Regions from separate parts of the Methylomusa anaerophila genome, predicted to be linked through region 3. Evidence: riboswitches for the same ligand, from Rfam matches in the RefSeq annotation. Region 3 holds a riboswitch; each other region holds the start of a gene.
The links. A riboswitch is a leader RNA that binds a small molecule or an ion and turns the genes downstream of it on or off. The one in region 3 is predicted to bind cobalamin.

Region 1 (7,374 bases), 1.7 Mb from region 3:
AAAAGATGCTCCAACAGGTCTATGTCTACTTTTAATCCCTGCTGCGCGGCTTCATCCGTCATATTAACCGCTACAATAGTAGGAATACCGGTATCAATTACCTGTAAAGTCAGAAATAAATCCCGTTCCAGGTGCACGGCATCTACTACGTTTAAAATAAGATCTGCCGATAAAATTACATCTCGCGCCACAATTTCTTCATCGTTAAATGACGAGATACCGTACACCCCCGGGGTATCCAGCACTATATCCCTGCCGTAACGCCCGTGGGATATATCAACAGTAGTTCCGGGAAAGTTGGATACATCCACGTACATACCGGTTAAGGCATTGAAGAATACGGATTTTCCTACGTTAGGATTGCCGGCCAGTACGATTTTTCTGGCGCCTTCCGGTATGGGAATGTTGCCCAGACAATTATGACAGTGATGCATATTTCCTTCCTTTCTTAATTTTAAGCAGGGCGCACTTCTATATTCTCAGCCAATTTACGTCCAATGGCGATTTCCTGCTTACCTTTACATACCACCACGGGACCGGCGGGGAGTTTTTCATAACACTCTACTTCCGCCCCTTCGGCAATACCGAACCGGATAGCCTGGGCACGGACAGTGGGATTAGGAATGGCTGCAATATATAAACGTTGACCGCGTTTGGCTTCTGCTAGTTTCATAGCTATTTCCTCCTTTTACTAATTATGTAATGATAATCATTATCGTTTATTGGGTCAAAAATAATGTCAACCGAATCATTGTTCAATTGACACTTATTCTCAATATCATTATAAATTCAATTAACGTGAATTGTCAAGTACGACTTACAGCTTTACTGTTTGAAAAGTTCGGGATAGATTTTTGTTGCCAGTTCTTCCGCACCTGCTGCCAGCCGGAAGGTAGGACTTGACACCAGGCTTTCCTCGATGATATAAACTTGCCCTTCCCGCACGGCCTTAATTTTATCAAAACCGGGACGTTTTACAATGTTCTCGACAGAAATGCCGGCGTTCATCGGGCCCCGCTGGGCCAAGTACACATCAATTTCGTCAGCCTTCATTAAGAGACGCTCGACGCCGTAGGTCGCAATGCTGCTGCCCTCTTTAATCATCGTCGCATCAGCAGCCACGTTAATTCCACCGGCTAATTTAAGAAGAACCGCCGTCATGCTGTCATTTGTGATGGTCCGGTACTCAGTGGCGGTGGATTCAAAATAAACTTTCTTCTGAGCTGCCGCTCTCTTGGTAATAGCCGTAATATCGTCAAGCTTTTGGTGGAAGGCTTGCAATCGGGCAGCGGCCTCCTGCTCCTTGCCTGTGAGCATGGCCAGTTTTTTAATATATTCGTCAAATTGGTCAAACTTCTCCGGGTAGAGGCATACAACCTTGATATTGGCATTCTCCAGCGTCTTTACAAAATCAGGATGGCTTTGCACAATGAACGGGCGAATGATTACCAGGTCCGGTTGAGCGGCCAATACTTTTTCCGGGTCGGCCCGATAGTCGAATACCGGTTTTTTTAAAGCTGCCGGCGGGTAGGACTCGGTAGTGCTGACCCCGATTATTTCCTGGTCCAGGCCTAGGGCGAATAAATTTTCAGTATGAGCCGAGTATAGGGAGATGATCCGTTTGGCCGGTTCTTTGAGAACAATTGTTTTGCCCAGGTCATCGACAATCTTGATACCGCCGGTTTCCGCAACCCCGGCAGTTTTATTGGCTGCGCCGCAGCCACCGACAATCAGACCGCAACAAAGAACAGCAGCCAGGAGCAGCCAAAATCGTTTCTGCATAGTATAGCCTCCAAACAAAAATGTCGTATATCTATTCAGATTATCAAATGCCTCGAACTATTAAGACAAAGGAACCGGAACCACAGAGACGCAGAGGACACAGAGGGACACAGAGAATGGATAACCAAGAGCGTTGAAAAACATAAATAATTATCCCTCCGCGTTCCTCTGCGCCCTCTGCGCCTCTGCGGTAAAACGTTCTCCATTTTCATTCCTTGTGGCGCCCAATATATTGGCAGAGACGTCTGCTTAGAAATAGCCAAACAGTTAAACGTTTATAGTTCCGACACCACTGCCAGTCCGCATTCGCCTGCCCGGATTGCCCTAATTTTGAATACGTCGAGAATCAATTCAGGGTTTAAAATTTCTAAGGCCGGGCCGTATTTTACCAACCGGCCGGCGCGGAGCACTGCGGTATCTGAACAAAAAGAACTGGTCAGATTAAGATCATGCATGATGGATATTACGGTCAGGTTTTGTTCCCGGCATAGTTTAGCCAGGAGAGTAAGGCATTTGATGCTATAGAAAATGTCCATATTGGAAAAGGCTTCGTCCAAAAGCAAAATCCGCGGCCGCTGCGCCAAGGCCTTGGCCAATACGACACGTTGCCGCTCGCCGCCGGACAATTCTGTGATCAGGCGGTTGGCAAAAGGCAAGGTATCTGTCTCTTCCATCGCCTCGTATGCAACCTCATAATCTTTCGCCGCCAGAGCCTTCAGCCTTCCTTTATAGGGAGTCCGCCCCATCATCACAATCTCCAGACAGGTGAAGGGAAACCGGATCTCCACATTTTGCGGCACTACGGCAATATGCCGGGCCAATTCCTCGATGGTAAAGGAACGTATATCCTTCCCATTGATAATAATGCTGCCGTTACTGGCCTGCCGCTCCCCGGTAATCAGGTTAAGGAGCGTAGTTTTACCTGACCCGTTGGGCCCGACAATGCCGCAAAAACTAGCTTGCTGCACGCTAAAACTAATATTGTTCAGTATACTGGCAGTCCCATAACGGAAACTTATATTTTGCATTGCGATTGCTGCTGCGTTATTCATTGGTGCGCCGCTCCTCTACTGCAGCGTCTTGTTACGCTTGCGGAAGATATATACGAAGAAAGGGCCGCCCAGCAATGTGGTCAATACTCCTACAGGAATTTCCACATTTGTGGCTGAACGGCCGAAAGTATCGGCAGTCAATAGCAGTATCCCGCCGGTTAGACCGCACAAAGGTATGAGTACCCGGTTATCCGATCCTGCTGTCATTCTCAGCATATGAGGCACAATGAGGCCAACAAAACCGATAATGCCGCCGATGGCCACGCATACCGCAGTGATAAGCGCTCCGGCGGCAAGCAGGATATTTCTGAGTTTGCTGCTGTCAATGCCCAGGTTGCGGGCTTCCCGGTCACCCAGCGACAAGATATTGAGATCCTCAGCGTAGTAAAAGCAAATAAAACAGGCAATGAATATCAGGGGAAAGCCGTAAAGCACATGTTCCCAATTCTTGGCGGCCAGACTGCCGATCAGCCAGGCGACAATGGCTGAAACCTGCTCGCCGGCTAAACTCTTGATCATGCTAATGGCAGCCGATAAGATACTGCTGACAATGATACCGGCAATTACCAGATTGGCGGAAGAAACGTAGCCTCCTACCCGGGCGATGGACATGACCACCAGCAAGGTCAGCACCGCGCCGGCAAAAGCGAATATGGTTACCGGCAGATTATCATGGGCAAAGATATTGAGATAAATGGCGATACTTGCGCCAAAAGCCGCCCCGGTAGATACACCCATGGTGTACGAGTCGGCCAGAGGATTCATCAATAGGGCCTGAAACACAACTCCGGCTACGGCCAGACCCCCTCCTACCGCAAGCGCGCAGATAATGCGGGGCAGCCGGATATCCCAGACAATGGCGCTTTGGGCGCCGGCCAAATGACTGTAGATCTCTTGGTTTCCGGTTAATTTGCCGAATATTATGGTGGCTACGTCAACCACACTAATATCGGCCCGGCCAAAAGTCACCGACGCGATCGCCAAACCGAGAGCAGCCAACGTCAATACCAGACCGATGGTCAGTGCCTGCCTTTGTTTCCTGACAATCTCCTGCGCCAGGATATTTGCTTTTTCATTCATGCCAGGGCATGCTTACTTACTTTTGAGCGTTTGGTCAGTATAGTTGACAGGTAATTCACTTTTTGATCGTTTACGGCTCCAGAGAGGTCGTGAAAGATTTCTTCGCCCTCAAGACCGCATTTGGATACCATAACAGCATTTTCGGTCATGCCATGCTTATTCAGCTTATCAACAATCTGGGCGAAATTTTTGTACACCTTCATCAGCACCACATTGTCGGACACTTGCAAAACCTGTTCCAAGCGTTCTTCGTCGATAGTGGCGGGAATAATGCTGAGTATGTCGCCGCCTTCCGCTAAAGGCACACCTAACCGGTTGCCAATGGCGCAGAAGGAGTTGACACCAGGAATGTTCACGATTTCGTGGCCGCAGTCTTCAAGCAGCCGAAAAACATACATATAAGTGCTGTACAGCATGGGATCGCCCAAGGTCAGAAATATTACCTTCTTCCCGGCTTCCAACAGTCCTAGAATAGTATTCTTGTTATTCACCCAGGCCTCCGAAAGGGCCTGAGCATTGTAATTCATCGGAAAAACCAGTTCCAGTATCTGTGTATTTTCCTGAATGTACGGCTTTGCGATGGTAAAAGCAGTGCTCTCGTCTTTTTTCTCCGTGCGGGGCGCAATGATAACATCCGCCGCTTTGATTGCGTTGATGGCCTTAAGTGTTAATAACTCCGGATCACCGGGACCAACGCCTACGCCGTAAAAAATACCTGCCATATGATTTTTGCCTACCTTTCAATAAAATCGAACTATTCACCCATAAGACGGGAACTGCTTATAAACCGTCATTTGCGTCGTTACTCCTGCGGTCCTCACTCCGACCGTTCTGGCCTAGTTAGCCTTTCCTTAAGTAGTCTGTGCGGACCACCAGTACGCCTCCGTGAGGTCCCCGCACAAACTACTATGCTAAACTAACAAAATCAGAATCGTCGTCGTGCCTAGTCGGTCTGACTATGTTTACTCAGCAGCACATGAGTTACCATTCACAATATGTTTTATGGTATGCAACGGTATCTAACGATTTCTAAGCAGTTCGTGGCATTACACAACCTGAGTAATTATAAATAAAAAATCCCTGTCTCACCGGTAAACCCAGCCATGACAGAGATCAGCGTGCGAAATTCACATGCGAATCCCCTCCCCATCGCTCGTGGGTAATATCGGTGATTGTCAAACAGGCAGTTCTTCTGACTTAGGCTCATTGCCGTCCTGCGCCTTCCCAAGGTAATTACCTTCAGTGGCCTGTTGCAGTCGGCTCCCCATCACAGCGGCGGGACCGTGCCGGTTTTTTTTACCGGCTTCCCTATTAAGCCCAAACGGGCACCTGTTCCATATTGTGTTGTCTTTTATTTTATGGCAAAGCCAACGAAAAGTCAAGAATAACCGTATGTATTATCCTTTACACGTGTATCCCCGTGAGTTGCGGGGAGAATAAGCTGCTCCCCAAGCGTTGAAGCCGTTTCTGAGTTTCGCAATAGCGGATTCAAGGTAAAGAATTTGCTGCATATTGTCGATCATATCCGCCCATTCCGCCGCTGACAATTCGGTTCGTGATTTTCCTTCCGTTAGAATCGCCCGCATGGAATCCACACTTTCCAAAGACTGCGACATTACTTGCCGGAGTTTATTTACCGCCGCCAACAAATCCCTGCCCTGTCCATTGTAATCACCTTCATCACCTTCATGAATCATCGCCGGTTTTTCCGCCGTATCGCTATTATAACACATTAGCATGACCTCATTTCTTTTTGCCAATATTATAGCTGGAAAATAACAACAAGTCAATTACTACCAGTTAACTATCCAAAATAATTTTACCTTCAGTTAACAGGATTTTAACGATTTTGCGGCCAACAACAAAACAGGTGATGCAATGACATTCGGTGAAATAGTAAAAATATCCAGAGAAAATAAAAGACTAAGCCAAGAAGATGTATCCAAAGCCATTGAAAAAAAGTATGGTGTCCGCTTGTCCACCTCTTATCTTAGTATGATCGAGACCGGGATGCGAACGAATTTAACCGTCAATTTGCTCAACGCCCTTTTAGACTTTTTCAATTTGCCTTATACTGCCGCCGCCAGCTTATTTAGCCGTCTGGAATCAATCCCGGAATATAGCCCGGGCAGGGAACCGGCGACAGTTGTACTTGAGTCAAAAGCACCTTTTCCGAGCAATACAGATAATCAAATCGCAATTGACGATTTGCCTTCTGACGCCAAACGCAGTCTTAATGATTTTTATGAATTTCTGCTGTATAAATACAAAACACGCTGAGAACCAGCGTGTTTTGTATTTATACAGCATCGCAATCAACTTAAGCCCCAGTCTTTCAGCACCCCGGCGGCATATGCGGCGACTTGCTGCGGGGTTGCCATATCAAGAGCCGGCGTCGCAATGGCTTTGGCTTGTTCATAAGCGACACTGCGGATAATTTTCTTAATACGCGGCATGGATGAAGCGCTCATGCTGAATTCATCCAGCCCAAGTCCCAGGAGGATTATAGCTGCCAGCGGGTCGCCGGCCAGTTCACCGCACATGCCGGTGAATTTGCCATACTGATGCGAGGCATCGATTACCCGCTTAATCAGCCGCAATATGGCCGGATGCAGCGGCTGATACAGGTAGCTGATTTTTTCATTCATTCTGTCCACCGCCAGGGTGTACTGACACAAATCGTTGGTACCGATACTGAAAAAATCCACTTCGGGCGCAATCAAGTCGGCAATCACTGCTGTCGAAGGAATTTCCACCATGATGCCGACTTTGATATTTTCATTAAAGGGTACTCTTTCCGAGCGCAGCTGCTCCTTGGCTTCCGCCAGCACGGCATTGGCCTGCCGGACCTCGGTGAGGCCGGATATCATCGGGTACATGATCATAATATTGCCATAAGCGCTGGCCCGTAAGATGGCCCGCAACTGAGTCATAAACATGGCCTTTTCGGCAAGACAAAGACGAATGGCCCGCCAGCCCAAAAAAGGGTTCATTTCCGGCGGCATGGGAAAGCACTTCAGTTCTTTGTCACCGCCGATGTCCAGCGTCCGGATGATGACCGGTTTGCCACTCAGCTTTTGGGCAACAATCCTGTAGGCGGCAAACTGCTCTTCCTCACTGGGAAAGCAATCTTTATCCATATACAGGAACTCGCTGCGGTACAAGCCCACGCCATCACCATTAGTGGCGATAACGGCGTCAATATCCCGGGGAGTGCCGATGTTGGCGGCGATTTCCACGCGGCGGCCGTCGGTAGTTACTGCCGGCAGGGGTATTACCTTTTTCAGTTCTGCTTGTTCGGCGTAGTATTGGCGTTGTTTTTCTTTATATTCAGTGAGTAGTTCCGGGGTTGGGGAGACAATGACAGCCCCGGTTATCCCGTCAAGGATCACCAGCTCGCCGTCCTTTACTTTACCGGTAATATCCTTTAGCCCCAATACTGCCGGAATTTCCAAAGTCC
Region 2 (7,374 bases), 2.2 Mb from region 3:
AAAAGGCGTGGCCACCGTCATATCGGCGAGGTTCACCACATTCAGCTTGGACTCCCCGCTGTTGTAGGTCCCGTCATCCCGCTGCTTGCCGCCAACGGCGGCAACGTAGAGCTTGTTATTGTAAGACTTCAGGGTGAAGGCGTTTTTGCCCACCTGAGCGGCAGTGCCGACTGCAGCCAAGGTGCTTTTATTGAGTTTAACCACTTTGCTGGTCAGGTAATTAGGGTTGGTCGCATAATCATCGTCCACTTCCGTAAACAGGCCGTAGACGTAGTCACCCACGGCGGCAATGGCCACACCGTGTTTTTCATAGCCCGTGGTCCCCGGGAATGTGTAGGTGGCGGTCACGGAGTAGGCATCGCCCGCCATGTTGATTTGAACGATCTTCGCGGTGTCATAGTCCACCGCGTAGAGATAGCTCCCGGATGTGGCGATGCCGTATAAGTTGACAATGTTGGCGCCGGCCAAATCGGCAATAGATTTCACCTGGGTCCACGGGGATGTGGCCGGGTTGTAGATTAGGACTTCAGGGTTACCTGTAGCGGCAGTATAGTTATAAACAAGCATCCGGGGCTGGCCGTTGGCGTCGGTGAAGGAGTGCACCGCCGGGGCGCCGTTCAAAGGCGTGGAGACGGCGCTGGGGGTTACGGAGCCGGTGCTTGTGATGGTCCCCACTTTCCCCTGGCTATAACCGGAGTTCACCACCGTATAGGCGGAGTTGGCCCAGGCGGTGGTAGCAAAGGCCATCACCAGCGCTAAGACGATCCATACTTTTTTAAACAGTTTCATACTCATGTCCCCTCCTATTTTTACAGTCCTGATTTTCCGCTTGCTGCTTGTCCCGAAGTTGCTTTCACCCCCTTTCGCTGCTTTAAGGCTTTTCGCATCACCTCCTTTCCTGGAATTCCATTTCTGTTAACCTGGTATGTCAGAACACATGTAACTCTTACGCAAGGCTAAAAATTATATTGCACTGTCGCGTAGTAAGTCCGTCCCTGCAGCGGATAGGCAGCGTTGGACTCCTTCCTCACATTTAGGCCGTAACCGTCGGTTTCCGTATAAATCTCCTTCAGTTCCGGTCCCTTGTCAAAAAGATCGTTGACGCCGACAACCAACTGGGCATTTTTGTTCAGTTGGTACCGGCAGCCCAACCCTACGGTAGTAAGCGCCGTCTGCATATATTGACTAGAACCACCACCCAAAGTAGATAAACTATCGGCGTAATACTGTTCGCCCGTATAGTTTATTTCCGTGAACAGGGCTGTCTTGCTGTCCGGACGGTAGGTCAGGCGCAGCTTTCCTTCCCATTCCGGCGTATAGGTCATAGGGTAATCATTCCAGGTATAAAGGCCGGCGGGAGTATTACCGGTAGTGGAAGAACTTCTGGCATGTACATAGGTAGCGGCCAGATTGAGATCCCATTTGGCCCAGGTCAGATTGCTCTGCAGTTCCACGCCGCTGGCTTTGCCTTTGGCCGCATTCACATAGCACCAGTTGTTAATGCCATACCGCTGCAGTTGCAGCAGATTTTCCGACCGACGGCTGAAATAGGTCAGGGAGATATCGGCGTCGGCCTTGAGCCACCTGCCCTTCCAGGCAGCGCCCACATCCCACTGGATTCCCTCTTCCGGCTGCGGATAAACGGAGCCCCAAGCGTTACCGTGCGCATCAGTACCGGGGCGCGGCAGAATGCCGGCCCCGTCGCCGGCAATCTCATAAAGGTTCAACAGCCGGTAGTACTTGCCGTAGGAAGCGCGCAAGGTCAGACTGTTGCTCACCTTCTTTTTCAGGGCGAACTGCCAGGTGGTCTTGCTGTCTCTCTGTTCATCGTCCGCCTTCAACCATCCCCCCCCCCTTTTTTCCCGGGAACTGCCTAATATATCGGAAGAGTTGTAGCGGATACTGGGAGTAAACCACAGGTCGCCGGCATCATTCAGGGTAATGGTATCCTGCAGCTGGACATTAAAGAGGGTTTGGCGATATTTATATTTCCATTGCTTGTTAGCTATTGAATTAATATCATCCATTCTCCATCCCTTAATATCCATTGTTTCGCGGGAATAGTTCAGCAGGAAGTCCAGCAGATGGTTGCCGGCTTTGAAGGACCCGTCCAGCGAAGCGCCGAACCTGCGGGAGTCATAAGCGCTCCAGACGGAGAGCGGCTTCGTCATGGCATAGCTGCCTGGTGCAAGATCAGGATTGCTGTACCTTTTCTCCTGGTCCAGATAATTGACATTCCAGCCCCATTCCAGGTTGCCGCTGGTATCCCGCCGGCCGACCAGAATATCTTTGGCGGTAAGCTCCTGTCTCTTCCTCAGATTAGTCTTCTGGTAGGACGGACCTGGCGCGTCGGGCGAATATTCATCAGGCACATCCTCCTTATCCCAGCATGTGTTGCCACTAAGTGATAGCGGCATCAGCCGGTCGATTTGCTTCCAGCCGGCCTTGACCTGCCAGTGCTCATCCTGCCATTTGAGGAGCGCGTCGGTATTTTTATAGCTGTTATTCATGCGATAGCGGGTCGGCGAAAGACGCTTGAGATAGGCCAAGTAGTTTTTCTCTCTAATATAATCCGTGTTGTCGGCGGAAATCTCGCCCCGGGCAATCTGACCTTCGAGATCTGCAACAGATTGCTCATAAGACGCCAGTAGGGTAGCAATACCATTCTGATAACCAAAATTCGTATAGCGGAAATCCCCGTCGCTTTGGTCCCGGTTGATTCCCACCATTAAGGAGCCGCTGCCCAGGGGGGCATCCACCTGCAGGCTGCCGGTGTAGCCGCCCCAGGAGCGTTGCCCGTAGGAAGCGGAAATATCGGCTTTTTCCGGCTTTTTGGTGACGATGTTGATGACGCCGCCCATGTAGGTGCCGCCGAAGCGGGCCGGGACATAGCCCCGGTACACCTCAATCCGGGCCACGTTTTTCACCGGGATGGTGGAGATGTCCACCGCCGCGTCGCCCCCCAGATTGGTCAGCACGCCGTCGACGAACACCCCCACCTGGGAGGCGGTGCTGCCCCGCACGGAGACGGTGGTGTACTGGCCGATGCCGCCGGCGGAATAGCGCACATGCACGCCGGGGACTTCCTTCAGGAGGTCGGGCAGCGTTTTTTGCTCGCCTTTGTATTTATCCGGTTCAATGACGGTCACGGTGCCGGGGGACAGCTTGTCCTCCCACGCCGGGCGGGGCGCTTCCACCACCACCGGCTCCAGGGCGTAGCCGGAAGCAGGGGCGCTTTCCCCGGCAGGGGCGGGCGCCGGCGCCGGACTGGGTTCGTCAGTCGCAGCCGGTTCGGGGGAAAGGTCGGTTGGGCCGGGCTGGCCGGCGGCGGCGCCGTCACGGGCGACAGCGACCGGCTGCTTGTCCGGCCCGGCAACCGGCAGCGCCAGGTCGTCGCCGGCGCCTATTGCTTCGCCGGCGGCGATCAGGCTGTTGCTGCCGGCGCCCTCCGCCGGCGGTTCAGGCCCGCTCGCCGGCGTACTGCCGGCAACCGCTGCCGGCGTCACGGCCGGCGCTGCCGCCTCCTGGGGCTGAGCCGGCGGTTTCTGCCGGGAAGCGAAGCCGCCCCACCGCCAGTTGAAGCCGCCGTTTACCTGCCAGTCGGTCTTGACATCGCCGCCGAAGGTGTGGAGCACATTCACGTTGAAATTGCCGCTGGGGGAGATCCTGGCATTGGCGCCCAGGGCCAGCTCGCACCAGGTATCCCTGGCGGCGCCGGTTTCTATGGCCTGGGTCCCGCCGGAATAGCTGCCCCGCAGGGACCCGCTGCCGGCGAAATCATGGTTGACCGTCACCCTGGCGTAGAAATTCCCTTTTTCGCCCAGGGACCGGCCGGCCAGCACGCCCACCTGCCCGGTCAGAACGTCCACCTTGCCTTGGGTCACCTGCAAGCCGTTGCTGGTGGGATAATCCGCGTCATCGATCCGGCCGGCGGCCAGACCGACGTGGGGTTCCCAGAACCAGCCGTTGGTCAGGGGTTTATGCAGGCCGTAGCGGGCATTGAGGCCGAAGGCCCAGGCATGGTAGTCGGCGTCGATTTTGCCGCCGTTGCTGTAAAAATAGTAATCGTTGTGGAGTTTGGAGCCCCGCAGCATGAGGTCCAGATAGCGGCCGTTACGGCCCACCCAGGCGGCATAGGCGCCGAAGCCGCTGCTCTCGGAGCTGCCGCTGCCGGTATGAAGGCCGGTGTCGGCCCTGGTCTGCTGGAAGAATAGCCCGGTATACAGCCGGCCGCCGTAGAAACCGCCGGGGCGCTCCTGATCGTAGCCGACTTGCAGGCCGTGATAGTTTTCCCGCACGCTGCGGCCGTAGCTGCTGTTATTGGTAAACCGGCCGCCGTAGGCGTTGGTCCAGATGCCTTCCCGGCGCCTGGCCTCGGGGGTGTGCAGTTCGTCCAGGCGGCTGAGGGTGTTGGCATTTTCCAGCCGCCACAGGTTGCGCATCGCCAGCTGCATGTCGCCGGCGGTTTTGGCCGACTCCGACAGAAGGCCGGTGTTGTCGACGGTATAGTCCAGCAGATCGGCAAACACCATATATTCGGGTTGATACTCGTTGCCGCCTGCCTCCGAAGTCTCGATCACCGGCGTCACTTTGTAGACATTCAGGGGGGCGTCCAGATAGGAGGCCTGGCCGGCAATCCGGAACTGGCCGGATGTTTGTTCATAAATTGTTAAAAACCTCGTCCCGCTTGTTCCGAAAGTCTTCGAACTGCTGTTGATCTTCAGCGGATCAAAACCGATGATATTGCCAAGCTGGACATATATTGTGCCGCCGCCGGCCACCGGGCTGGTATAGCTTCCCAAAGTGATACGATTCACTGACGGGGTGACACTGAGAGAGTATTCCCCATTATAGACGGCAGGTGCCGCGCTGATCCGGAAAACCGCGCCGTCCGCCAGCGTGGCGTCCGTTACCCATAAATTACGGAAAAAGTTACTCCCGCCTATTCCAAACTGTTCTCCCCAAAACACCGGATTAGGCGTTTCCTGCCAGGTCAAATCAATAATGCCGCCGGCCTTTACGTCAAGCTTATCGATATAAATCTCGTAAACCGGAAGATAGTACGGATCGCCAAACGTTATGGCATCCATCGGCCGCCAGCGGCCGCTATTTTGGATGGTCACGTCTGTATAAGACGTACCGTAATTTATTTGGCCGGAAGCATCCGCCGTCGTTTCTTTCACGCTATCCGCCTCCACCGTCACCGAGGCCCCCGCTTCAGCCGCATAGGCAGGGCCCCCGGGCTGGGCCGCGAAACCCAGGGCCAGGGCGCAGCAGATCCGCATGGCCAAAGCTTTTTTCTTTAACTTGCCGCTTTGCTTTGCTTGTTTTGCTTTGTGTTGTCTCAACCAATTTCTCCCCCTCCATGTTGATACAAGGATTATATAAAAAAAACTCCCTCACGGGAGTACTTACGCTAATTGGCGGACAGGCTTGCCGCCGGCCGTTCGTAATCTCCTCCCTGTCGCTCGCAGGTCAAATGGCGATTGCCGGACAGGCAGTTCTCCTGACTCCGGCTCATCGCTTCCCCGCGCCTTCCCGAAGCAGACCGCTTCAGTGGCAACTAGGCGAGATTGCTCCCCGTTACAGTGGCGGGACCGCGCCGGCATCACACCGGTCTTCCCTATTAAGCCCCAAGGGCACCTATCCCTGTATTTTCCTTTTCTGCTTTTTATGATATCGCAGGACAAACAGGACGTAAATCCCTCACATGAGGTATTCGATAGATAATTATGCATAAATTATTAAAAAACTTGACAAGACCCGGTCCCTCACGCGACCGGGTCTGTATCGGGCCATGCTGATGTTCAGTTGCCGCCGAAAGGGGTGATGCGCCGGCGCTTACAGCCAGCTTGTGCCGTTGGTTGTCCTGACGCCGTCGCTGAAGACGAAGGTGCTGAGCCTGTTGCCGCCGCTTTGGTCCCAGTCGGCGATGGTGACGGTATTGGCGCCGATGGTGACGATGAGGTCGCCGCCGCTGCTGCCGCCGAGGCCGACGGCGGCGGCGGAACTGGCAAAGGCGCTGAAGTCGATCGTGTCATAGCGGTTGTCCGGGGCCGCGGCAATGGTATCATGGCCGAAGTCGCCCTGGAAGCTGTAGACGTCGCTGCCGCTGCCGCCATAGAGGGTGTCGCTGCCGTCGCCGCCGTCGATTATGTTGTCCAGGCTGTTGCCGGTCAGGATGAGACCGTCCGTATTGATGCCAAACAGGTTTTCCACGTTATCCGGCAGGGTATAGCTGGTGAGATTCAAGAGGGTTACGGAGTCGACACCTTCCCCGGGATTCTCCTGCACCGCATCGCCGGGATTGTCCACAATATAGGTGTCGTTGCCGGCGCCGCCGTACAGGTCGTCGCTGCCGTCGCCGCCGTCCAGCCAGTCGTCGCCGCCACTGCCGAAAAGCAAGTCGTTGTCCTCGCCACCGAAAAGCAAGTCGTTGCCCTCGCCGCCGAAAAGCAGGTCATTGCCGGCGCCGCCAAACAGCAGGTCGTTGCCTTCGCCGCCGAAAAGCAGGTCGTCACCCTCGCCGCCGTCCAGATAATCGTCGCCGGCGCCGCCAAACAGCACGTCACTGCCCTCGCCGCCGTCCAGATAGTCACTGCCCTCGCCGCCAAACAACAAGTCACTGCCGCTGCCGCCGTACAAGTAGTCGCTGCCGCCGCCGCCATACAGCAGGTCGTCACCGTCCCCGCCATCGAGTGAGTCGTCGCCGTCCCCGCCAAACAGAAGGTCGGAACGGTCATAGCCGTAGATCGCGTCGCTGCCGCTGCCGCCGAATAAGAAGTCAGACCGATTGCTCCCGTAAATATCAGCCATTTTCATTCACTCCTTTGTCCCTTGTATTGTAGATTATCAACCAGAACCGGAGGTAATTCCATGAGTTTTTACCCCGCCGTGAGGAGCAGGACAATCCCGGTTTCTGCTTTCAGCATATCTCAGGACAAGGAGGCCGTAAATGCCTCAGATGAGGTATTTTTCCTATATTTCTCAATTTTTTTTTAAAAAAGCCAAAAAAAAAAACGGGGCGCTTGGCAACCGCCGACGCCCCGTTCTACTTGCCGCCGCAAAATTGGCCGGGCCGCTCCCGGGTTAAGCCATATTTCCATAAAACGCATTTTACAATGCGGGCCGCAGCCAAGCCGTCGCCATAGGGATTGCAGGCATTGGACATTCGTTCATATTCAGCCTGATTGGTAAGAAGAAGTTTGGTGGCAGCGTAAACTTTTTCCCTGTCGGTGCCGATTAGTTTTACCGTGCCGGCCTCGATAGCCTCCGGCCGTTCGGTAGTATCCCGGAGCACCAGCACCGGTTTTCCCAGGGCCGGCGCTTCCTCCTGGATGCCGCCCGAATCGGTGAGAATCAGGTGGGAGCGGG
Region 3 (7,374 bases):
TTTGCTGTTGAAGGGGCAACCGCCGCTATGTGCTATGTCTTTGATTCTTTGTATGAAAACTATTTACTGTCGCGTGGGGACAAAATTGCCATTATGGTCCCCATATTTCCGCCTTATGTTGAGATTCCGCGCTTAGCCCGCTATAATTTTGATGTCGTTGAAATCAAGGCCAAAGGCGTAGACAATCAAGGAAAACATACCTGGCAGTACCCCCCGGCGGAGATCGACAAGCTTTGCGATCCAAGCATTAAAGCACTGTTTCTGGTCAACCCGAGTAATCCACCCTCTGTGGCCATTCAACCTGAATCGATCAAACAGCTAATCGGGATCGTGAAAAATCACAACCCCGATTTGATGATTATATCTGATGATGTATATGGAACTTTTGTTGACGGCTATCGTTCATTGATGGCCGATTTGTCCTTTAATACAATCGGTGTGTACTCATTCTCAAAGTACTTTGGGGTGACAGGGTGGCGGTTGGGCGTTGTCGCTGTTCACCAAGACAATGTTTTTGATCAGCTAATAAAGCAATTACCGCAAGAGCGGGCAAAGATTCTGCAAAACCGGTATTCATCCCTTTCACAGCAGCCTGAGAATGTTCGCTTCATCGATCGGATGGTGGCCGACAGCCGCCAGGTGGCGCTAAATCACACCGCCGGTTTATCAACGCCGCAACAAGTGCAAATGATGCTGCTGGCTGCCTTTGCACTACTCGATAAAGGGAATAGATATAAGCAACAGACAAAGGACATCTGCCATCGCCGTATTAAGCTTTTGTATGAAGGTCTGGGATTGCCGCAGCCCAATCTGCCGTATAATGCGGATTATTATACTCAATTTGATTTGGAGGAGTGGTCTAATCATAACTACGGCAGGGAATTTACGGATTTCTTACAGCGAAGATATGAACCTGTTGACATCCTTTTTCGCTTAGCCCAAAATTCTTCCATTGTATTGTTGCATGGCGGCGGCTTTCACGGGCCGACCTGGTCCGTCAGAGTATCACTGGCCAACCTGGATGATGATGCCTATGCCAAGATCGGGCATGAATTGCGCAAGGTATTGGAACAATACGTAGTCGAATGGAAGGAATCAGAGGTTAGTTTGTAAGAAGTCACGGTGCCAGGCGGTGTTTCCTCCACGCAAATAGTCCATAAACTCGCAAGCTGCCGGCAACAATAAAAAGTAGTCATCAATTCAGCGGCTAAACCGGGAGATGTCCTGGTTCTGACTAAGCCTTTAGGCATCGGGATCATCACTACCGCTATTAAGCGCGGCGCCGTGTCTCAGGAGACGATCGACCAGGCGGTTGAAGTTATGGGCACCTTAAACAAGACTGCCGCCGAGGTGATGGTAGAAGTGGGAGTCAAAAACCTGGAATTTCTGCAGAACAGGCCCGGGTCCCGGTAGCGGCCGTTATCGGTGAGATGGTTGCAGACCCAACTCACCATATTCAAATAACTCCTTAAAAAAGTGTTGACAAAGACGCCGGCAGTATATTCGTACAGCCTGACTATGGGCCGGGGGATTATAACCAGTAAATATTTGCAATAGTAACAAATCTTATTATCAAAGTATTGACAAGCAGCTGATTGTCTTATAAACTGAATTATAAGAGTTCACTAACTTCATATACATGAGACAGGTGCCCAATGGGCTTAATAGGGAAGTCCGGTTAAAAGCCGGTGCGGTCCCGCCACTGTAATGGGGAGCAAGCTTAAGATATGCCACTGAGACGTAAGTCTTGGGAAGGTTTAAGTAAGCCATGATCCAGAGTCAGGAGAACTGCCTGTCTGACAATCACCATTATTTACCCACGAGGTATGGGGAGGGGATTACGGCATAAAGCTGCTGTTTTTCTTCCCGGAGCACCTGGTGTTCCGGGATTTTTGCTTAAAGCCGGCTTTATACGCTGATCACTCCTGGCCTATGGGTCCAGGATTTTTTATTAGCTTTGCGCTGTTATCTTTTCTCCCGCAGCAAGCCGGGATTTTTCTCTGTTTGATTCCGTTCTCCCTTCTCTTTGAGAATATTAATTATAATTCTGTTGCGCGTATAGCGCACAGGTCCTTTGACGGACCTTTCCCTTTTACAATTATTCCATATTCATATATATCTTTGTTGGGAGGTGAAACCGGACTGGCTTAATTCTTTTGCTTTACCATACAAAACAAAAAAGGAGACTAAAATCATGAAAACTAAGCTGTTCAGTGCAATTTTATTGATCACCCTTACGACGTTTGGACTTTTTGGCCTGATGAGTTCCGTTCAGGCGGCGCCACAGCCGACTAAAAAAGCAATTTTAGTTGTAAGTTTCGGTACTACTTTCCCGGAAACCAGAAAACTGACGATTGAAGCAGTGGAAAAGAAAATTCAGCAAGCATTTCCGGACTACGAAGTCCGGCGGGCTTTTACCTCCCGCATTATTATCAAAACGCTCGCGGAACGGGATGGTATCAAAGTTGAAAACGAGAAACAGGCGCTGGACCGGTTGCAGGCTGAAGGTTACAAGGAAGTCATAGTGCAGCCGCTGCATATTTCCCCAGGGGAAGAGTTTGACATGGTCAAGGAAGCAGTGCAAACATACCAAAAGGCAAAAGCTTTTGATAATATAGTTTTGGGCAGGCCCATTTTGTACTATCTGGGGCAGGGAGATAAACCGGATGATTATATGAAGGCCTTCCAAGCCGTCAAAACTCAATTTCCGCAATTAAAAAATCAGGAAGCGGTAGTGCTCATGGGTCATGGCGGAGTTCATCCCGGCAGTGCCGCTTATGCCGCGCTGCAATATAAACTCAGTCAGGCAGGCGTAAACAATGTTTTTGTGTATACGGTTGAAGGATGCCCGGCGTTAGAAGATATAATTGGACAGTTGAAAGCCAACAAAATTAAAAAAGTCACCCTGATGCCGCTTATGCTGGTTGCCGGGGATCATGCCACCAATGATATGGCCGGCGATGAAAAAGATTCGGCGAAAAGCATACTGACCGCTGCCGGATTTAAAGTTGAGGCATATGTTCATGGATTAGGCGAAAATCCTGGAATACAAGAAATTTATGTTCAACATGTTAAGGATGCCATCGAACAATTGAATCAGAAAGCAGATAAAAATCACTAACCGGACAGCGGCAAAATTCTCTGATATGACAGATGTCATGTTTTTATGTTTATGTCATTCAGGTTATACCAGTATTTTAGACAAATGTGGGTATGAAACCGTTTGGGTCAAATAAAAGTCCCAGGTTTCATACCTTTTTTACTGAGAATAAATGAAAATAATTATCAATATCATTGACTAATATAACCCGGAATGTTACAATTTGGACGTACCTTATAAAATAATTTTTCCGGGAGGTAGACAAACATTGAAAAAACTAGAAACCATCATGCTGGCTCTATGTATGGCTGCGTCTGTAAACTCATGGGGTTATGCCAGTCCGGTTGAATTTAGCGGCGACATTAACCTTAAGCATGACGACGTCAAAATTCAGGACGGTGACAGAGAAAATAACTGGGAAACAACTTTTAGGTTAAAGGCCCAAACCAGTCTGGGAGAGAACTGGAAAGCGTTTGTCCGTTACGGGTACCGTCATTTTGGCGGCGATGATGACACGCCGGAAGTGTCCAAGCTTGATCAGTACGGCTTTGTTTACGAAAAAGGCGAGAATACCAAAGTGGTATTTGGGGTGCAGGATACCATCCTCGGGCCGTTCGGCACTCTTTTGGATCTTACCGATAATGTGGGCAATGCCATGCTCAAAGGCGTGGATTTACAGCATCAAGAAAAAGATATCGTCTACCACCTGTTTGCAGGGAAAATTGACAAAAGACTGTTTGATAGTGATTCCGATAAAAGCGCCTATGGCGGCGAAATCAACAAGACCTGGGAAAACACCACCCTTGGCGGCGAACACCTGCACATCTCCGGGTTAGAATCCGCTGACAGCTATTATGGATTGTACATAACCAACAAGTTCGGGAAAGCCGATTTGAGCGCCGAATATATATGGTCAAGCGCCAGCAGCGACAAAAACGGTACGGTCTACGGAATAAGCTACAGCCCTACAGATATGGATACTTTCAGTCTGACTCATCGTAATATTAAAGCTTATGCTGCCCCTGACTTTGATGATTTGGCCGGGTACCATAATGAGAAGGGAACGGAATTAGCCTGGGAACACTCCTTTGGGCAAGCCGGTGTATTAACGCTAAAATATGATGACGTAAGCTCAAAGGAAAAAACGACAACCCTTGAATATAATTTTGCTTTCTAAAATGTTGCAAATACAAGAACCGGCTGTTCTTAGCCCTGTAAAGGCTTTGACAGCCGGATTTTGTATATTGAATAATTGATATTGATAATTGACATCAATAAGATTGGATGCTACAATATAGATGAAATTGATAATTGTTATCAATTTAAGTCGTTTAAAAAGGGATAACAGGCGTCCTACATAATTGCGAATTGGCAAACTACCGGCAAGAAGTACAGGGAATTGGTGTTGGGTTGAACAGGGCCCGTTTGTTGCTGCTCAAACGTAAGTAATTTGAGGGAGAGATGGATATGGCGCGTGTATTAGTTGTGGATGAGGCCTTAATGATGCGCAAGACTATCGGTGCTTTTTTGCTCAAAGCCGGTCATGTTGTGGTCGGCGAGGCAGCGAACGGGGTGCAGGCCGTTCTGGCATATAACCTGCACCGTCCCGATATCGTCACAATGGATATAACGCTGCGGGGAATGGATGGTATTAAAGCCTTAGACAAGATTATTAACACTGACGCAAGCGCCAATATAATCGTGGTCAGCGCTCTTAGAAAGAAACACAAAGTTTTTGAGACTCTGCAACACGGTGCAAAAGCTTATGTTTTTAAGCCCTTTACCGAAGAGAAGCTATTATCGGTGGTTGATGAGGTGCTGGGAGCGACGGCGGCGGAACAAAGAAAAGCCAGGTCTGCGGCTAATGTTATGGATAAACCGCTGCCTGCCAGGACGTATCATTCTCTGGGCAATAAAGCTGCTGAAAAGTGGGGAGCTTACATCAGTAATAAAGCCGGAGGCAATTAAATAGGGGAAAAAATTATTTTAAAATTGATAATGATTACTTTTATCAATTATTATTTGACCCAATAAGAGGGGGTAATTCCATCCGTATGCTGCGGTTTAGCTATGGCATTAGGGAAATGCCATAGCGGGAGGATAATCGTGAAAATCAATACCAAACTAAAAAGTATTATGCTGCTGTCGGCTATATTGCCTCTGTTTGTTGTAATAGTGGTAGGGCGTACGGAATTAGCACGGAATTATAATTTTGACCGAGCGGCTGCAATAGGAATGGTAACAGCTATCTTATTGGGACTATTAGGGCCTAAACTGGTTGAGCGCTGGCTGGTAACCGGATCACTGGCCAAAATCAAAGATTTTTGCCGGCAAGTGAAACAAAATAAGTATGACGGATTTGACGGGCTGCCTAACGAGGAAGCGGACAGCGACGCTGAAAATGAATTTATTTCTCTTATGCGGGACATGAACTGGATGGCGCACCAGATTAAATGCAGGGAACAACAGCTGGAAACTACAATTAACGACCTTACTTCAACCCGTTCGGAACTTTTGGAGCAAAAACAAGCTTTAGAGGCGGCGAACACCAGCTTGCTGCAAATGGCTATGACTGACTGGATGACCAAGCTCCCCAACCGGCGCCACTTTTTTGATCATTTGGAACGGGAGATGTGCCGGCGCAACCGGAATATCAGGTCCATTTCGCTGATTATCATCGATGTGGATCATTTTAAGCGGGTTAATGACTGTTATGGGCATCAGGTAGGTGATTCGGTTTTGATAGAGCTTGCTGCGGTTTTGCAACAGGGTTTGCGGCTCAGCGACCTGGCAGCCCGTATCGGCGGGGAAGAATTTTGCCTGTTATTGTCGGACACGGGTTGGGAAGAAACCTTGGCTGTCGCCCTACGCATGCAAGAAACAATTCGTAACCATGTTTTCCATGATTGTGATGGTAATGTATTGCAGATAACTTGTTCAATGGGAATGGTCCATGACCGGCGGCCGGCGGCAGCCGAGCCAGAATTGCTATACCGTTATGCCGACCGGGCGTTATATGCGGCCAAAGAAGCAGGACGCAACCGGGTCTGCTATTACGATCTGGAATCAGGAGTCCAACCCGTGTCAGAACAAAAAATAAGCGCATCATAAGAACCTGCAAAAAGCGGGAAACAAACACAAGGAGGAAAAAGTAATGTTTAAATTGTTAAGCGAGTTAACGCCGGGGCAAACCGGCCATGTTGCAAGAATCTGCGGCAAAGGCCCGATCCAACGCCGTATCATGGATATGGGAGTGGTTGTAGGGACGAAGGTAGAAGTGCGAAAGTACGCGCCGCTGGGCGATCCGATGGAGATTAAGGTAAAGGGATTTAATCTTTCATTGCGTAAGGATGAGGCCAAAAACATTGAAATTGAGCTGACTTAAGATAGGGGGGACGATACTATGCCGATACATCTGGCCAATAGGAACCGGAAGTGGATTGTAACTGATTTGGGCGGCTCCCGCGAGGAGCGGTCCCGTTTGAGTGATCTTGGATTTATTCCAGGAACACCGGTGTACGTGGTGAGTTGCCATCCCACAGCGCTTGTCATCAGTGTGCGCGGCAGCCGGATTATGCTGAACCATTCCATGGCCCGCCACATTCATGTGGCCTAAGAAAACTAAGAAATATGAAAAACAAGGAGGACTGCTGCTATGGGAAATGGCAAAATTGCTGTAGCGTTGACCGGTAATCCCAATTCGGGAAAAACAACGCTTTTCAACAGCATTACCGGCGCCAAGCAACATGTGGGCAACTATCCCGGCGTAACGGTAGAAAAACGGGAGGGTTTCCGCCGTTACCAAAATAAAGATTTATTGCTGGTTGATTTACCCGGTACTTATAGCCTGACGGCTCACGCCCTGGACGAATTGATTGCCAGAAACTTTATTATTCAGGATAAACCGGATGTGGTTGTTGACATCCTGGACGCCAGCAATCTGGAACGCAACCTGTATCTGGCCGTGCAGTTGCTGGAATTGGAAAGACCAATGGTTTTGGCCCTTAACATGGTGGATGTGGCCAAAAATATGGGGACCAAAATTGACCTTAACGCTTTAGCCGAAAAACTGGGTGTGCCGGTAGTCGGCACTGTCGGTAACCGCCGTACCGGCGTGGATGAGTTGTTGACGGCCGTGGTCAATGAATCCGGTAATAAAGTGCGTGAGCCTTTGCGCATCGACTATGGCGCCGATTTAGAAGAAAAAATTGCATCACTGGAAGAATTGCTGACTAAAGTACGGTACGATTTACGGTTTCCCGGGCGCTGGGTTG
Region 4 (7,374 bases), 2.2 Mb from region 3:
TGGCAATCCACATGGTAAATCCGCTAAGGGCGGCTGCAAACAGTCCTGTTAGGACGGTGAAATACGTGCCGGTGGCCCGGCGTAAAATTTCTATTTCCGGCAAATGCCGGGGAGCACCGCACATTTTCATTGCGCGCCGCAGTTCCCTGATGCCATCCGGTTCAAGCAGATAGTATGCGACAAATGCCCGGCGCGGCAGCGCTTCCGGCTCTGTCGGCACCTTACCGGCAGCCTCAGCTGCTTTTGCTTGCTCATATTCCTTGGCCGCAAGCTGAACGGCCTGCTGCGCCACCAGATTTTCCGGCACGTGCAGACGGCGGGCTAATTGCTCAACCTGCTTCCGCAACACGTCACGGCTGGAAAAATCGAGAAACGTATATATATTTGCGCTCTCTGCGCGCAGCGTGTGCTCGACCATACAAATCTGCTCGAACGGCTGGTGCCAGTCCAAGCGCGAAATTTTACGCAGACTGTCGATAAGGTTGCCTATGGTCACTTGATAGACGGCCTGAAGCTGATACTCGTAAGAGAGAGTTTGATCGAGGCTGTCGGGGCCGTTTTCCAACTTGCACATCAGCCATTCCCGTACGGTTGCCGAATCGTCTGCCCACTCGCGCAGACGTCTGGCCAGGTAGACTACAGCCGCCCCGGAGAGCGGCATATCCTGGCCGGCTTCTTCAAGAGAAGCCTTTAACACTTCCGGATTTAACCTGGACGGCTCCAGACGCGCCAGTAACCGTTCGACTAACATGCACACCTCCCGCCGTTCGCGGACCAGTTCCATAACTTCAGCCAGACGCTGAATCAAGCTGATACGCAGGAAAAGCGGGACCGCCCACGACTCGGCAATAGCCAGAACCGATACTTCCTGGTAAGAATTGATATAGGAGATGAGAGAATCCTCATCCAGATTTCCGTCCACATGCTGGAGATAATCAGCACAGATAGACAGTATTCTTGTTTTGCCGGTCTTGCGTAAGTTGGGTAAACTTCGCCAGAAAGAACCGGAAAGCTGCTGATGGATGACCAACACTTGTTCTTCAATGAACTCGGCATGATCCAAAAGCCATTCTTCCGCAGGCTGCGAACAGCCTGTATCGTCGCCCTGAAGGGAGCGCATAAACGCGCGTAATTTTTCGATATCGGCATAAAACTCCCGCCACAGACGCTTTGATGGCCAGCGACTTACGTAAGGGTCATGGGTCAGGGCAAGCTCATGTGCTTTTTGGCGGAGTTGTTCAGTGTTTAGAATCATAGTCCTCCCGAAGAAAATTAAAAATTAGTATTAGTATTTGAAAGAATAGAATTTATTACCGTTCGACCGTCGACACCATTCGATGTTACGAAATCGGAAACATTTAAAATATTCCCTTTTTGGCCATTAATTATAAGTTGTAGACACAGCAACCTGTTAATAATACCGTGAGTCAAGGGAACAAACAGTCTTTTGAATCACGCAGAACGGAGGGTTCCATCGAAAATTTTGCGCACGAAAAAAAAAAGCTCACCTCCAAGCAGAAGCTTGTAAGGTGAGCGAAATGATTCAGGGGACGGTTCCGCGACTCATCAAGATGAGTCGCGGAACCGTCCCCTGAATCACACCCCCCGGCTTATTTCATAGAGTCAGATCGCCATTTTGGCAAGCGTAAGTGCTTGCTGTTGCTTACTGAGCTTTAGCTCCCAATCAGCCAGCGATTTTTGCATAAATTCATGCACAAGAAATTCCGGCTGCACATAATCGACAATTTGCTGAGCCGCAGGCGTGGTAAAGGGCCGGTGTTCATCAATCTTGAAGATATGGTTCATAATCTCTTCCATGGTATACTCGGCATACTCGCCATACTCGCCATACTCGGCTTTATGCTGGGAATTTTGGCTATGACGCAGATATTTTCCCGACAGGGACTTGTGTAAATGAATTCCCCGGACAAATTGACGGTAATGGCCGAGGTTCTCTAAGGTTGCCAGAATGTATGCCGCCCCGTCGGCCTCGGTCTTTAAATCCGGATTCGTGTTCATCAAATGGCCGGTATCCAGCATAATCCCGCTGTTGCGGTGGGCTACATTATCCAGGAGCATGGCCGTCAGTTCTTTATCGGTAAGCGTCAGTCCCGGCCACCACAAATTCTCAAATAACAAGGCGGTATCCGCGGGAATTTCCGGTGCCAGGGCATTGACTACCTCAAGTGTGGCTTCGATGACTTCACGGCTGGTAGCACTGAATTGCCAATTGAACAATTCCGCCGGCCGTACATTACTGACATGAAAAACGAGATATTTTACTCCTGCCGCTATGGCCATACGAATGTTAGCACGATAAACAGCCAGCCAGTCTTCCCGGGTCGGCCCGCCATAGCAGGCATCAATCGCCGCCTGACTGCCAAACTGCTTCAGCAATGCTTCCTGGTCACCGCGCCAAAAATCCAGCCACCACGGCCAAAAGCGCAGATGGCAGCCGTGCAGCCACTCGCGCTTATGCAGCCGGGTGTCACAGGGCCCGCAGAACATCATTTCCAGACCATCCAAATTATGTTGTTCTAAAAAATTTTGCAGCCGCTCCGGACTATTGGCAATAAGTTCATTATCGGTAATATAATTTGATAAATTTACCAGTTGCAACATAGCAAAAAAGCCTCACTTATTTATTTTGTATATCTTGGCCAATAGCAGCATATAGAACAAAGTCATCCGTATGTAAAATGAAACCTCAAAACTCGATACCCTTTTGCGCCTTTATTCCCTGTTTAAGCGGATGTTTGATTTCTTTCATTTCCGTTACCAGGTCGGCCAGATCAATAATTTCCTGCCGCGCCTCGCGTCCGGTCAGTACAAGATGCAATGCTGCCGGTTTACTTTGCAGCAATTCAATTACTTTGTCCACCGGCACCAAGCCAAACTTTATCGCATAGTTGATCTCATCCAGGATGATCATATCCCAATTTCCCGACATGATTTCCCTGTTGGCGTCAGCCAGTGCTGCCTGCGCCACAGCCTGATGACCGGCTTTGGCATCACTGTCGGCATCTCTCACAAACCCTTCGCCCAACTGGCGGATTACAAAATCGTCGCCCATTCTTGCCGCGGCCTGCAATTCGCCATACTTCCAGTTTCCTTTGATAAACTGTAGCACCAACACCTTGAGGCCCTGTCCCCAGGCCCGCATTCCCACTCCCAGGGCAGCTGTCGTTTTGCCTTTGCCGTTACCTGTATTGACAATAATTAAGCCTCTAGTTTCTGCCATTTTGCAATCTCCTTTTCTACGTCCGGTGGTTCATGCGCTGTTCAGCAAGATAGGCCAGCTGCCTGGCTTTAAAACAACCGAACTGCCGCTTTGCTGCAGCTTTGGGTTGTAAGACGATGAGAAAGCAGCCGGAAGGGCCGCAATCCTTCGTCTTGTTTCCCGGCGCAGAACCGCCGGCGCCGTCATATGGCCAATTGACCGGGATATATTGAAGCATGATATTTCTCTCCTCTTACATTATACCTTGGAAAATCCGTTCCGCAAACTAAACCGGGCTCAAAACCGTCACTTGCGGCCGGTTAATTTTACGATTCGACCGCCGCCGGTAAAATCACGCTCACTGCAGCGGATTAAGGCTCCGCTCCCAGCGTTTTGAGCATGTTTTTGGCCACGGTAACGGCTTCCTGTGTTTGCTTGTCAACCGGCACATTAGCCAGTAAACTCTTATAAGCGGCAATAGCCTCTTCTTTGCGTTCCAGCCTCTGGTAACAGACGCCTTTCACGAGATAGGCACCGGCATGTTTAGGCTGCAAGACAGTAACCTGATCTAAATCATGGATACCAAGTTCATATTGTCCCTTATAGTAATAACATACTCCCCGCCGAAAGCGAGCATCCATATTCCCGGGATCCATTTCAATAATACTTGAGTAATCAGCCAGCGCGGCATCATACTGTTTCGTTTCAAGATAGAGCAGCCCCCTCGCTGCATATGCTTGTACATTTTGGGGCTCCAGTTTGATCGCCTGGGTATAATCAGCGATTGCCAAATCAAGCTGGTTGTCGCTTCTATAAGCATCTCCCCTGTCTATATACGCGGCAGCATCCTGGGGATTGGCCGTAATGGCCCGGGTGTAAGCAGTGATGCGTTTCTGCTTGTTCTCAGCGGCTGCCTTGCTGTCTGCGGCCCAAGCGCTAGCTACACTGATCATCAGCAATGCGGCGATGAGCACAACCGTGTATTTTTTCAATTCGGACACCTCTCTCTTTCATGAACTATCTATATTCAGCAACCTGACAAGATAATGAGTGACTGCATGGCCGTATTAAAACCGAAATAAAAGAAAAAGAAGAGGGGCATTGAGCCCCACAAACATGAAGGAGGTTAGAAAAAATGTATAGAAAAACTCCCGCTCGTTATAACAGGCGGGAGGATTTCTCAGTGCAAACCAAATAGAAACTCCTGGTCGGGAAATGACCAGGAGTAAATTCAGCAAAGCAACATCACTCACCTGGATTTCTCCAAGCCAGCAATTGCAACTGTAATCTCCTCCCCATCACTCGTGGGTAAAAACGGCGATCTTTAGACAGGCAGTTCTCCTGGCTCTGGATCATAGCTCGCCCAACCTTCCCAGGACTCTCATCCCAGTGGCATATCCTTGGGTTTGCTCCCCATTACAGTGGCGGGACCGCGCCGGTATTGCACCGGTCTTCCCTATTAAGCCCCGTAGGGCACCTGCTTCATTATGAAATTGTAAAGCTTTCTAAAAATATTTTATCATTTATTACCTATTTTGTCAACAGGTTCAGCAAATATATTCAATGTTTCCATCAAATGAGTCGTGGAACCGTCCCGCAACTCGCAACTCACTTCTATTCAATTACTTCGATGCTTTTCCATTTCCCGCCCCAAAATCGTATGGTCATGACAATCAGCATGACTGCGCTATAACCAACCAGCAAGATCCACAACCAGAGTAAAGAAACTTGGGCCATGGTACAAAACATATAGGGTATAATTACATAAAACAAAATCGGAACAACGGCATAGGTAATCATCATAAATTGCGTGTCACCCATTGATTTTAGCACGCTGCCAATCATTAAATGGACAGTGTCAAGCACCAGCCATAGGGAGGCAAGTCTCACTAACGGCGTAGCGGTATGGATAAGCTGATTTTGATCATTACTGGAATCACTATGAAAAACAGAAATCAAAATCTCCGGGAAAAAATTATAGGAAATGAAGATAATGATGTTAAAACAAATTCCCAGAACCAGCCCTTTTATGAGAACTTCCGAAATATTTCCGAACCGGTTGGCTCCTCTCTCCTGACCTGCGATAATCCCTACTGCCGTTGTCATTCCAACCACGGGTAATATAAAAACAGACTCCATGGAAAAAGCCACATTGGCAGCAGCCAGATTAGTCTCACCTGTTGTACCGATAATCAGCAGAAAAATACCAAAACAGCCTGTTTCAAGAAAAGACTGTATTCCCGCAAACAGGCCGAATCGCAGCAAACTATAAAGTAAACGGCCGTTCACCTGACAGTATTTTAAAGGCCGGTATTGTTGTTTAATCACCTTTCTATTCAACAGGAACAGATAGAGAATCAGGCCGACTGCACAACTGATGATTGCCGCTACTCCCGACCCGAACATTCCCAGCGCCGGCATACCCAACTTGCCAAATACGAGCACACCGGCTAAGACGATGTTTACCATATTCGTAACTAACGCCACATACATCGTTGTCTTAGTGTCCCCAATCCCGCAATAGAAGCCAAAAAAGGCGGTAGAAAAAAGTTGAATGCACTCAGCTATGATAATGAGATAAAAATATTCCACTTCGTAGGTTAGAAGATCTCCCACATGCCCCATCATCTGAAATACCGAAGATACCAACGGCGAAAGCAGCAGTAAAAGCAAGGTGAAGATCAGGCTTAAATATATGCCCTGCCACATGGCCGCTACACAGTGCCGATAATGTCCGGCTCCATAAGATTGCGCGGCAAGTACGGAAACATAACCGATTATTCCTGTGAAAATACTGGCAAGGCCAATGGCTGAAAAACCGGCCGGCAGCATGGCGGCAAACTGCGTAAGATCATATTGCGCCACATACAGTCTGTCGACAAATACCACGGCATTAAAGGAAAGCATGGAGAGAAGCACCGGGTAGGTAATTCTAATAATCCGTTTAAAAGAAACACTGCTTTCCTCTTTCCATAATTCTGTCACTTCACACCTTCTTCCATCCCGGCACACAATTGCAGAATTATATCCAAAAGCGCCGCAAATCTTGACGGCAAGACAGAAAAACAATATACTAACTAAATATATATATGTCTGTCGCCTTAAAAAATTGACATCCGGGTATTAGGATAAGCTGAGGTTAAACGACAACGTCAAGGCCTTCCTAATACCCGGATATAATTTTAACTTTTTAATGCGTTCCCGATAGCACGGCATAATGCCTTGCCTAAACATTGTCTAATATTAAAAAGTATATTCAACACCAACTTGGAAATTGCGTCCCGGCGCGGAAAACCAGGCTGAATTTGGATTTAACTCATAGCTCATATCTGTGTACATTGTATCAAAAATATTATTAACTCTGGCGAAAATGTTTATCATATCCGTGGTTTTATAGTTCATGGCAACGTCCCAAATCCAATACGTGCGGTACGGTTTGCCGATTGTCTGGTTATCCGCCCGTTGCTGACCCTTGCCGACGGTGCCTCTGCCGCTGATAACCGCATCAAATTTATCCTGAACATAATTTAATTCCAGGTTCCAGCTGCCGCGGGGCAAAGCTCCGTTCCGATTGGGAGTCTGGCCTGCATTTGGTTTAATATAAAGATAACTGTAGCCCACATTGGTGTTAAATCTATCACTGAAGGCTTTTTTTAGCTGAATGGTAACTCCTCTGGCATGTTCCTCATCTATATTGACATATTGCCCTTTGGGATGAGTAGGGGTCGGAGTGTCAACATATGCTACCACATTTTCCGAATCCCTTTTAAAAACATGAAGACTGCCAACAAAGGTAGCGTCAAATTTATAGTTGATACCGGCTTCAACAGCATGCCCCGTTTCCGCTTTTAAATCCGGATTGCCATAGGTAGCACTGTATAAGTGGGCCACATACGGCGCCGTGAAAAATTGTTTATATCCGGCATACACGTTCATCCTTCCGTTCGGAGTATAGCCTAAAACAAAACTTGGTGTGTTGTTCCGGCCATAGCGGGACTGATCGTCAAACCGGATACCGGAAGATAATTTCCACTCCTTTGTTATCTGCCATTCATCTTGAATATAGACCGCCTTATTGGAAATTTTCTCGCCGTCAGTAGTAGCCGATGAATTTTTATAATGATTGATTTTATCTTCATAATAATCAAGACCAC

Region 1: another riboswitch for cobalamin. It lies ahead of cobI (precorrin-2 C(20)-methyltransferase); the one in region 3 lies ahead of MAMMFC1_RS00525 (sirohydrochlorin cobaltochelatase).
Region 2: another riboswitch for cobalamin. It lies ahead of MAMMFC1_RS10795 (TonB-dependent receptor domain-containing protein); the one in region 3 lies ahead of MAMMFC1_RS00525 (sirohydrochlorin cobaltochelatase).
Region 4: another riboswitch for cobalamin. It lies ahead of MAMMFC1_RS12435 (tetratricopeptide repeat protein); the one in region 3 lies ahead of MAMMFC1_RS00525 (sirohydrochlorin cobaltochelatase).

What each region holds. Positions count from the first base shown of each region.
Region 1 covers NZ_AP018449.1:1,876,511-1,883,884, reverse strand. The annotation lists gene feoB (ferrous iron transport protein B) at 1-434, opposite strand, end outside; gene MAMMFC1_RS08260 (FeoA family protein) at 455-673, opposite strand; gene MAMMFC1_RS08255 (ABC transporter substrate-binding protein) at 826-1,782, opposite strand; gene MAMMFC1_RS08250 (ABC transporter ATP-binding protein) at 2,058-2,834, opposite strand; gene MAMMFC1_RS08245 (FecCD family ABC transporter permease) at 2,850-3,914, opposite strand; gene cobI (precorrin-2 C(20)-methyltransferase) at 3,911-4,636, opposite strand; cobalamin riboswitch at 5,080-5,262, opposite strand; gene MAMMFC1_RS08235 (hypothetical protein) at 5,312-5,647, opposite strand; gene MAMMFC1_RS08230 (helix-turn-helix domain-containing protein) at 5,793-6,194, shown strand; gene ptsP (phosphoenolpyruvate--protein phosphotransferase) at 6,230-7,374, opposite strand, start outside.
Region 2 covers NZ_AP018449.1:2,385,527-2,392,900, reverse strand. The annotation lists gene MAMMFC1_RS10800 (hypothetical protein) at 1-789, opposite strand, end outside; gene MAMMFC1_RS10795 (TonB-dependent receptor domain-containing protein) at 957-5,348, opposite strand; cobalamin riboswitch at 5,480-5,662, opposite strand; gene MAMMFC1_RS22895 (calcium-binding protein) at 5,842-6,816, opposite strand; gene wecB (non-hydrolyzing UDP-N-acetylglucosamine 2-epimerase) at 7,052-7,374, opposite strand, start outside.
Region 3 covers NZ_AP018449.1:145,381-152,754, reverse strand. The annotation lists gene aspD (aspartate 4-decarboxylase) at 1-1,113, shown strand, start outside; partial or broken gene MAMMFC1_RS22545 (selenide, water dikinase SelD) at 1,186-1,371, shown strand; cobalamin riboswitch at 1,630-1,810, shown strand; gene MAMMFC1_RS00525 (sirohydrochlorin cobaltochelatase) at 2,195-3,121, shown strand; gene MAMMFC1_RS00520 (hypothetical protein) at 3,369-4,277, shown strand; gene MAMMFC1_RS00515 (response regulator) at 4,568-5,068, shown strand; gene MAMMFC1_RS00510 (GGDEF domain-containing protein) at 5,207-6,211, shown strand; gene MAMMFC1_RS00505 (FeoA family protein) at 6,255-6,485, shown strand; gene MAMMFC1_RS00500 (FeoA family protein) at 6,504-6,716, shown strand; gene feoB (ferrous iron transport protein B) at 6,756-7,374, shown strand, end outside.
Region 4 covers NZ_AP018449.1:2,744,728-2,752,101, reverse strand. The annotation lists gene MAMMFC1_RS12455 (GH36-type glycosyl hydrolase domain-containing protein) at 1-1,255, opposite strand, end outside; gene MAMMFC1_RS12450 (TIM barrel protein) at 1,624-2,622, opposite strand; gene cobO (cob(I)yrinic acid a,c-diamide adenosyltransferase) at 2,708-3,241, opposite strand; gene MAMMFC1_RS12440 (hypothetical protein) at 3,258-3,458, opposite strand; gene MAMMFC1_RS12435 (tetratricopeptide repeat protein) at 3,592-4,212, opposite strand; cobalamin riboswitch at 4,535-4,716, opposite strand; gene MAMMFC1_RS12430 (MATE family efflux transporter) at 4,835-6,205, opposite strand; gene MAMMFC1_RS12425 (TonB-dependent receptor plug domain-containing protein) at 6,464-7,374, opposite strand, start outside.